3 regions of the Agathobaculum sp. Marseille-P7918 genome follow, and region 3 is predicted to be linked to each of the others. Evidence: riboswitches for the same ligand, from Rfam matches in the RefSeq annotation. Region 3 holds a riboswitch; each other region holds the start of a gene.
The links. A riboswitch is a leader RNA that binds a small molecule or an ion and turns the genes downstream of it on or off. The one in region 3 is predicted to bind thiamine pyrophosphate.
Positions count from the first base shown of each region.

Region 1: linked by a shared signal. The riboswitch ahead of thiS (sulfur carrier protein ThiS) and the one ahead of thiC (phosphomethylpyrimidine synthase ThiC) in region 3 are both predicted to bind thiamine pyrophosphate.
Region 2: linked by a shared signal. The riboswitch ahead of thiD (bifunctional hydroxymethylpyrimidine kinase/phosphomethylpyrimidine kinase) and the one ahead of thiC (phosphomethylpyrimidine synthase ThiC) in region 3 are both predicted to bind thiamine pyrophosphate.

Region 1 covers NZ_CAXTXI010000004.1:142,255-145,528, forward strand. The annotation lists gene ACESSO_RS07590 (thiazole synthase) at 1-247, opposite strand, end outside; gene thiF (sulfur carrier protein ThiS adenylyltransferase ThiF) at 280-915, opposite strand; gene thiS (sulfur carrier protein ThiS) at 920-1,114, opposite strand; TPP riboswitch at 1,182-1,284, opposite strand; gene dinB (DNA polymerase IV) at 1,373-2,602, shown strand; gene ACESSO_RS07610 (PLP-dependent aminotransferase family protein) at 2,608-3,274, opposite strand, start outside.
Region 2 covers NZ_CAXTXI010000001.1:71,504-74,777, forward strand. The annotation lists gene thiM (hydroxyethylthiazole kinase) at 1-738, opposite strand, end outside; gene thiW (energy coupling factor transporter S component ThiW) at 735-1,244, opposite strand; gene thiD (bifunctional hydroxymethylpyrimidine kinase/phosphomethylpyrimidine kinase) at 1,251-2,042, opposite strand; TPP riboswitch at 2,133-2,236, opposite strand; gene ACESSO_RS00375 (carboxymuconolactone decarboxylase family protein) at 2,262-3,029, opposite strand; gene ACESSO_RS00380 (flavodoxin family protein) at 3,051-3,274, opposite strand, start outside.
Region 3 covers NZ_CAXTXI010000005.1:97,508-100,781, forward strand. The annotation lists gene ACESSO_RS08950 (hypothetical protein) at 1-555, opposite strand, end outside; gene ACESSO_RS08955 (hypothetical protein) at 853-978, opposite strand; TPP riboswitch at 1,179-1,284, shown strand; gene thiC (phosphomethylpyrimidine synthase ThiC) at 1,558-2,862, shown strand; gene ACESSO_RS08965 (hypothetical protein) at 3,192-3,274, shown strand, end outside.

The sequences.
Region 1 (3,274 bases), on a different contig from region 3:
GCGCGATGCGCACCGCCTCGTCCGCGTTGCGTGCCCCCGAGGTATTAGGCAGAAGAGTGACTCCCTTGGGGATATAATCGAGGATGTTCGCCGTGCCGCCTTCGTTGGCGCGGCGCAGCGCGAGCGTGATAATCTGTGCGCCTGCATTGTGTACGGCGGCGTTGATTAAATCGAGCGAATATTTGCCTGAGCCTAGAATAAAGCGGGAGGTGAATTCGTGTCCGCCCAGAATCAGCTTATCTTCCATGGTTGTTCTTCTCCTTTATGTGAAAAGTTGTGTTAAGGTTCGGTATGTCCGAGCAGCAGACGCAGCACCATAGTGGCTTGCTGCGCAGCGCAGACGGCGACACGCGGCGCCATCAGTCCAATACCGTCCGCAATGTCGCTCGTTCCGTCGCCGCAGACGTACAGCCGACCGAAGCGGCGCTCGGTGCGCATCAGGTTTGCTGAACCGCAGCCCGCCATGCCGCTGCCCGAAACAATAGGCGTGTCCGGCAAACGCTCCAGCAGTGTTTCAATCAGCATGGCTTTTTGGTCAGCGCGGTCGAATGCTTCGCAGACAACGTCGCAGCCTGCAAACAAGCGCGCGGCGTTGGCCGGGACGATGCGTTCAGTGTGCGGTTCGTATTGCAGATAGGGGTTGATGGCTTCCAGCTGTTCGAGCAGCGCCAGCGTTTTGGGGATGCCGATGTCCTTCATCGTGTAGTGCTGCCGGTTGAGGTTACTGATTTCCACCGTGTCGAAATCCACCAGCACCAGCCGTCCCACACCCAGCCGCGCCAGATGCACGGCAATGTTGGAGCCAAGTCCACCCAGTCCTGCGATGCCGACTGAAGCGTGGTCGAGCTTTTGCTGGATGTCCGCGCCGTGCCGCTCGACGAGCGCGGCGTGCAGTTCTTCTTTGGTCAAATGCATGCTTTCAGCCTCCGCCGACAAACTGCACAATTTCAATTACATCGTCCTCGTGCAGTGTCTCTTGTGAAAAGCGTGTGCGCGGCACAATTTGTCCGTTGCGCTCGACCGCGACGCGCTGCGGGTCGTTTCCGCGCTGCTCCAAAAGAGACAGCACAGTCATACCCGCGGAACAGGTACACGCCTCGCCGTTTATTTTCATAAAATCCCTTCTTTCAGGAAATAAAAATACCCCGGTTTCACCATGCGGTAAAACCGGGGCATTGAGTTTTTGCGATGCGACAGCTTCCCTACGATGGTGCTAACCAACAGGTTCAAAAGGTTAGGCTCTCGCCCTCTCAGCCGCTCATCACGGCACCCTTGCTTGCAAATCCAGTATAGACCAGTGAAAAGTGGTTGTCAAGGCGCAAATTCTCTGCTACAATAAAAGAAAACAAATGTTCGATGGGAGGGGGACGCCGTGGAGCGCACGATTTTGCACTGTGACTGCAATTCGTTTTACGCATCGGTCGAGACGCTGCTTGACCCGACGCTGGCGGAAGGGCCGAGTGCGGTCTGCGGCGACCCGGAGAGCCGCCACGGCATCATCCTTGCCAAAAACGAAAAGGCCAAGGCGTTCGGTGTGCAGACGGCGGAAACCATCTGGCAGGCAAAACGCAAATGTCCTGACCTGCGGCTGGTCCCGCCGCACCGCGAGGAATACGTCAAGTATTCGCGCCGCTGCAACGAGTTGTACCTGCAATATACCGATTTGGTCGACCCATTCGGCATTGATGAATCCTTTCTCGACGTGACCGGTTCGATGCACCTGTTCGGCACGGGCGAACAGATTGCGAACGAACTGCGCCGCCGTATGCGCGAGGAAATTGGGCTGACGATTTCGGTCGGCGTGTCGTTCAACCGTGCGTTTGCCAAGCTCGGAAGCGACTACAAAAAGCCGGATGCGACGACTGTCTTTTCTCCGGAGAACTTCCGGGAGCGCGTCTGGCCGCTGCCGGTTAATACGCTGCTGTACGTCGGCAAGCGCGCCGCCGCGCGGCTCGACGGGCTGGGCGTGCATACGATTGGTGACTTAGCCGCGTGTGAGCCTGCATTTGTGCACGGTATTTTCGGCAAGCAGGGGGATATGCTGCTGCGCTATGCCCGCGGCGAGGATGATGAGCCGGTGCGCTCGTTCTATGCCGAGCGCGAGGTCAAGAGCGTGGGCAACGGCATGACCTTTGCGCATAATCTGCTGGGCGAAGAGGCGTGCCGCATGGGATTGACCGCACTATGCGACAACGTCGGCCGCCGTCTGCGGGCGCGCGGGATGGTGTGCCAGACCGTGCAGATTGGCATCCGCGACCCGGAGTTTCACAACCGTTCGCGGCAGATGACGCTGGCGCAGCCGACCAACTCCACCCGCGTGCTGTTTGAGACGTCGCTTGCGCTGCTGCGCGCGCATTGGCCGATGGATAAGCCGGTGCGGCTGCTGTCGGTCACAGCGGCTAACCTGCTGTCGGAAAATCAGGCTTGTGAACAGCTTTCCCTGTTTGACAGTCCGCAGCAGACGCAGACACGGCAAAAGCAGCGCGAACTGGATAAGACCGTGGACGCATTGCGGCAGCGGTTTGGGAACCGGTCGGTCATTTTTGCAAATTCTGTTCGTAAACCAAAGGAAAACGGGAAAAAAGATGAAAAAGAGCCATGATTTTATCATGGCTCTTTTTTCGTCCACGCCTGACGCAGCAGTGCTGCGGCCTGGTTGATTTGCGCCTCGGTCATACCGGCGTAACCGAGCACCAGCGTCGCCTTGGGCGGCTGAACCGGTGGGGTGTAATAAGCGGACAGACCGTACACCCGCACGCCGACGGCCGCGGCCCGCTCCATCAGCTCACGTTCCAGCATGCCGTTTCGCATGTGCAGCAGCAGGTGCAGGCCCGCCTCCGAGCGGGATACCTCATGCGGCAGGTCGGCCAGTTCACGTGCAAGCGCCGCCAGCAGCGCGTCGCGCCGCGCCTGATATACCTTGCGGCTGCGGCTGATGTGCCGCTCAAAGGCGCCGGTGCGCAGAAAGGCCGCAAGTGTGTGCTGCTCGAAGCTCGGCACGGTGGATGAGTAGAGTGAGAACCGCTCGCGGTAGCGCGCCATCAGCGCGTCCGGCAGCACCAGATAGCCGATGCGCAGGCCGGGCGCAAGACTTTTGGCAAAGGTGTTCACATACACGACCCGCCCCGCGCGGTCAAGCTCACCCAGCGCGGGGATGGGACGCGAGGCATAGCGGAATTCGCTGTCGTAGTCGTCCTCGATGATATAGCGGTCGGGCGCAGCGGACGCCCAGCGCAGAATCTCGAGCCGCCGTGCGGCGGGCATGACCGTGCCG
Region 2 (3,274 bases), on a different contig from region 3:
GCCCTCCATCTCTTTACGCACGCGCATCTGCGCTTGTTCTCCGCAATGATTCATCACCTCCGCCGCCGCAACAGCGGCCTCAAAAGGTATATTTGGATTCGCTCCGCAATACAGTGCGGTCAGCGACGTGAGCATGCAGCCGGCACCGGTAATCCGGCCCATCAGCTCACTGCCGCCCCGCAGCACCGCGGTACGTTGTCCATCGGTTATCAGGTCAATCACGCCGGTCAGCATGACGACTGCGCCGGTCTGCTGGCTGAACTGACGCAGCCATGCAGCAGATTCGGCAAGATTTTGCTCGGTTACGCGGTCGAGTGCATCGACTTCCACGCCTGCGGCGTTCTCCTGTCCCGCTGCAAGCGAGCGAATCTCGGATGCATTGCCGCGAATGACCGACACCAGCCCTTCAGCCAGCAAACGGCCACACATTTCACTGCGCAGACGGCTTGCTCCTGCCGCGACCGGATCCAGCACAACCGGATGTCCCAGCCGTTTGGATGTACGTGCAGCTAGCAGCATGGCTTCCTGCGCGCGCAGCGCGCCCATGTTCAGCACTAGTGCGTCGGCGTGTGCGGTAATTTCCTCAACCTCACGCTCATCCTGCGCCATGATGGCCGTGCCGCCCGCCGCAAGGATGATATTTGCACAATCGTTAATCGTCACATTATTGGTAATCGAATGCACCATCGGACGGAGCGACTGTGTATGCAATACGATCTGTTTCAGGCTTTCCGTCACCGCAGCGCACCCTCCAGTTCGCCAAATACCTGCGTGCGCTTGAGTGCCGCCAAAACCAAAACAGAAATCGCAGCCCCCACTGCGGTCGATACCAGAAAAGACGGTACAAAGGTAAAGAGCGCCGCAGCCTTGTTATTCATCAGCACCGCCGCAATCGGATAAGACGCGATGCCGCCCAGAACACCCGTACCGAACACTTCACCGACATACGCAACTGGCAGCTTGGGCAGTAGTTTATATGCAACGCCGCACAGCAATGCGCCAATCATCGAGCCAGGAAACGCCAGCAGGCTGCCAAGTCCCAGCAGATTGCGGATGAGCGAGGCGGCAAACGCCATGCCAACAGCATACCACGGTCCGAGCAGGACCGCTCCCAGCACATTAACCATGTGCTGTACAGGCGAGCACTTCGCGCCCAGAACAGGAATGGAAAATAGGCTGCCAACTACGACCACCGCCACCAGAAAGCCCGCAATCGTCAGTTTACGAACAGATTTTGTTTGCATAGCAACTCACTCCTCCGAGAAAATGCGGCAAAAATGATTCAGCGGCCCGCAGCCGGTTCCAAAGCCGGGCGCATGGCGAATGGCATCGGTCACGTATGCCTTTGCTCTTTCCACTGCCTCCGGTATGGAATACCCGAGTGCAAGATTGGATGCAATCGCCGAGGACAGTGTGCAGCCCGTGCCGTGCGTGCTGGTGGTATCCAGCTGCACGATTTCATAGCGGTGAAAGTCTGTGCCGTCATACAGCACGTCTACCGCACCCGCCATGTTCTTTCCGCCCTTGACCAGTACGTTGCGGCAGCCCTTCGCATGGATGCGGCGCGCCGCCTCCTCCATATCCGCAGGCGTTGTGATATGCATATCCGCAATATACTGCGCCTCGGGAATATTGGGCGTCAGAATATCTGCAAACGGCAGCACTGTCTCAATCAGTGTGCCGACTGAAGCAGGGTCCATGAGCGCGTCACCGTTTTTGGCAAACATCACCGGGTCAATGACCACATGCTGCGGCTTGTACTGCGCGAGCTTGCCCGCAACCGCTTTCATGCACGCGGGCGAGGACAGCATTCCAATTTTAACTGCGTCCGGCACAATATCTTCAAACACCGCATCAATCTGTTCCTCGATCATCTTAGGGCTGATGTCCTGAATGTCAATCACACGAGCGGTGTTTTCCGCCACAACTGACACAATGACACTCATACCAAATATACCGTGCGCTGCCATCGTTTTTAAATCCGCCTGCACGCCCGCACCGCCCGAGCAGTCCGAGCCTGCAATGGTAAGTACTTTCTTCATTCCCGTTTCCTCCTGTCATTTCTGCATGAAAAAAGGACATCCCGATCAGGATGTCCTTTCGCGTCCGAAAATGCCCGCACCTGCGTGCGGTTCCAGCTTGTACCAGCATCCCTACGTTGGCATTATCCAAATCAGGTAAGGTCGAGGTCAAAACCTCCTCTCAGCCTCCTACGGAAGCTCCCTTGCTTTATATTAAGTTAGCACTTGTTGGAACATTTGTCAAGCGTTCTGTCTGCATGCGGCTGCATATGCCGTGTCATCCACCGCTTCCAGCCATTCGTTACTGCCGTTTTCACCCGGTACCTCCACTGCCAGATGGGAGAACCAGCTATCCGGTGCAGCTCCGTGCCAGTGCTTCACCCCCACCGGAATATTGACCGTATCTCCCGGATGCAGTTCTACTGCAAGCTTGCCCCATTCCTGATAATAGCCCTTACCGGCTACACAAACAAGAATCTGTCCGCCGCCCTTATCCGCGTGATGGATATGCCAGTTATTGCGGCAGCCCGGTTCAAAGGTCACATTGAAGATTCCAACCTGCTCGGTCGATACCGGTGCCAGATAGCTCTGCCCGATAAAATACTGTGCATACGCATCATTCGGCTGACCGATGGGAAACACCATTTCATTCTGATGCGCGGCTTTGCCGTCCGCTGCCTGCTCTTCTTCCATCCAAACCTCTTTTGCCATCCGGAACGCTGCCCACGCCTTAGGCCATCCTGCATAAAACGCTGCGTGCGTCAAAATTTCTGAAATTTCCGCACGGGTGATACCGTTCTGCTTTGCCGTGGTCAAATGATACTGGAACGAAGAATCCACCAATCCCTGTGCCATCAAACACACTACCGTCACCAAAGAGCGGTCGCGCAGCGAGAGCTTATCCTCCCTACTCCACACCTGCCCAAATAACACATCATCATTGAGTTCGGCAAATTTCGGGGCAAATTCACCCAACGAATCCCGTCCCGCCGTCTGCTTGACTGCCATAATAATACGCATCCTTTCCTGTTATACTCTGCTTCCCATCTCAAACGCAGTTTTTAGCGCCGGATGGCCTTCGATTTCCCCTTCGTTCGTTACACCGCCGGCAAACACACTGCCTGCCAGATGTGCTTTTTCAACGCAGCTAATCCAACCCTGTAAGCCATGCACTGCACCTTCCGGCGTTTCCGGATCGTCCTCTGCCGCCGCAGTCAATAAATAAATATCACGGAAGGCATAGTCAGATGGAA
Region 3 (3,274 bases):
ATTCGCCATTTGGTGGAGCATGGTCTTTTCCTCTGTTGTGGCATACCGCACATAGCCCGTGGGCAGCTCCTCGCCGGGGCGGAGCATGAGATAATCGTCAAAGTAGATGCAGACATAGGTGCCGTCCTCCAGTGGAGCCAGATAGTAACCATTATATGAGCCAGATGCCAAGAATCTCAGCAGGAAACGCCTTGCCAGGCCAGTGGGATAGGCCACGGGGATATATTCGGAAATGATAGCCGTCTTCTTTACCCCGCTGTTGTGGTGGGTGTGCTCTCCCGCATACTCTGAATCCCGCAGACGCAATAGGGGACACCGGATCAGGCTCTCTTTGGACACCGTGGCTGGAGTACTTTGAAAGAAGAAGTCCTCCACATCTGCCTGAGTATGTACGACAGAGACAGATTGATCCGGTGTCTGCCCTTGTTCCGTTCCCGTCCCGGATCCTAGGTCATAAATCCAGCCCGTGGGGGCGCTCATCATCAGCCATGCACCAAAGACGACTCCTAATACAATTTTCAGAACAGAAGTAGGGGAATATTTGGGGTGCTCCATTGCTTGATCCTCCTCGTTCTTTTCCCATCTCTGGACGAGTTGTGCAAAGGTAGGAAAGTTGACCAAAAAATGCGCTGCTAAAAAAGGAACGCCAATTAACCATTATTAAGGGCATGACAAAACTCGGAGCTACATAGTCATAGGTCCGCTTGCTTGTTTAAGGATGGCAGATACCATAGCGTTTGTCACCCTTACTGAATTACATTTTAAGGATATTATAGCAAATACATGGTGGTATGCCAACTATTTCTTTGTCTGGACAAGAAATGCACCGCATGCACCATTTTCAAAGCAGTTTCAGGGGGTGCCGATGGTGGCCAGCAGTTCATCATTGGTCGCCGCCAGATGATCAACCGGACAGATGGCAGCCCGCCGCATGGTTTGCCGGAGAAATTCGGACAGTTCAAAAGCAATGCTTTTCATGAACACTTTTCAAATTCTTTCAAAACTCTCTTGTGAAAAGTTGAAGTTGGGTGTATAGTATAAAAGGCTTAAGGCTTATGCAATAAGCTGAGAGGAAGGTATAATCTTTGACTCCTATACCTGATACGGATAATGCCATTGTAGGAATCACAGCTTGATTTTCGGGGGTATCCGTAATAGGATGCTCTTTTCTTTTGTAAATTGAATACTAAGGGAGCTTGTGTTACAGGCTGAGAGGAAGGTATAACCTTCGACCGAGAACCTGATTTGGATAATGCCAACGTAGGGATGCCTGATATAGCTATATCGGGAATAACAGCAGTGTTTTACGGAAGCTACCAATAAAGGTGGTTTCCGTTTTTTTTATTGCATTTTGGGAGGTGTGAATAATGGTAAAAATCAATGGTGAGCTTTTCGATGTAGCCGGAAATATATCCATGCCAACGCTCAATGTTGCTGTGACCTCGTAAATGCAGGCGCGGCATCTGTGGAAAAGGTTCTGAGCCGATGTGGTATGCTTTTGATCCGAATTTTTTTTAGATTTTCAAAATAAATATCTCCTTAAAAGGAAAATAAATTATGAGAAACTACACAACACAAATGGATGCCGCAAGACGCGGCATCATCACCCCCGAAATGAAAGCAGTTGCGAAAAAGGAATACCGTACAGAAGAAGAAATTCGTGAACTTGTCGCCAAAGGAAAGGCTGTCATCTGTGCCAACAAACTTCACACCTGCATCAATCCTAATGGTGTAGGCTCGATGCTGCGCACCAAGATTAATGTAAACTTGGGCGTATCCCGTGACTGCAAGGACTATAATATTGAGATGGAAAAGGTTATGTCGGCGGTCAATATGGGTGCAGAAGCAATCATGGACCTGTCCTCCCACGGCAATACACAGCCTTTCCGCAGAAAGCTGACAGCGGAATGCCCCGCTATGATTGGTACGGTTCCTGTATATGACAGTGTAATCCACTATCAGCGAGACCTTGCAACCCTTACAGCAAGGGATTTTATCGATGTGGTAAAGCTTCACGCAGAAGACGGTGTTGACTTTGTTACGCTCCATTGCGGAATTACCCGTAAAACCATTGAGCAGATTCGTAAACACAAGAGAAAAATGAATATCGTTTCCCGTGGCGGCTCCTTGGTCTTTGCGTGGATGAGTATGACCGGTGAGGAAAATCCCTTCTACGAATACTATGATGAAATTCTGGAGATCTGCCGTGAGTATGATGTGACGATTTCACTCGGTGATGCTTGCCGCCCCGGTTGTCTTGCCGACGGAAGTGACGTTTGTCAGATTGAGGAACTGGTTCGCCTTGGGGAACTGACCAAACGTGCATGGGAAAAGGATGTGCAGGTAATGGTTGAAGGTCCTGGGCATATGCCAATGGATCAGATTGAAGCCAATATGAAGATGCAGCAGACCATTTGCATGGGTGCGCCTTTTTATGTGCTCGGCCCTATTGTTACCGACATTGCGCCCGGATATGACCATATTACCTCTGCCATCGGCGGTGCAATTGCCGCCGCTTCCGGTGCCGCTTTTCTTTGCTATGTGACTCCTGCCGAACACTTAGCTTTGCCAAATGTGGACGATGTGAAGCAGGGCATCATTGCTTCTCGCATTGCGGCTCATGCAGCGGATATTGCCAAGAAAATTCCGCACGCAAGAGATATTGACGATGCCATGGCAGATGCACGTCGTACCTTTGATTGGGAAAAGCAATGGGAATGCTCCATCGACCCGGAAACCGCAAAGGCAATACGTGATAGCCGTGCCCCGGAGCACGAGGATAGCTGTTCTATGTGCGGCAAATTCTGCGCAATCAGAAGCATGAATAAGGCGCTGAACGGCGAGTATATTGATATTCTTTAAATGGCTGTATAAACCATTGTACTCCTTTACGAAAAAGATGCTACAGATACCGTGTTCGCTGTCAAAGAAGCAGTAAAAAAGGTTTTGACGATTTATTGCTTATCGGCGTTGTTGGCGCAAGACTCGTCACACGCTGGTTGATGTTTCAATCCTTCTATATCTTGATTCCCTCAGCGTAAAAGGTACTATCCATATTGATTACTCTGAAATTGAGATAGTGTCGAATATGCCCGTCTATATTGAGATTCTTTTTCATTTTTCTGTTTGCTTAACATGATAGCATATAATCGAGGACTTATTGACATAGGCTACTACCTTCTTTTGGTAATATGAATACCCGATCAGTAGAGTGCTTTCCTTTTAACATCGCCCCGACCGGCCCGACGGGTCCAAGCGGAGCGACTGGCCCGAC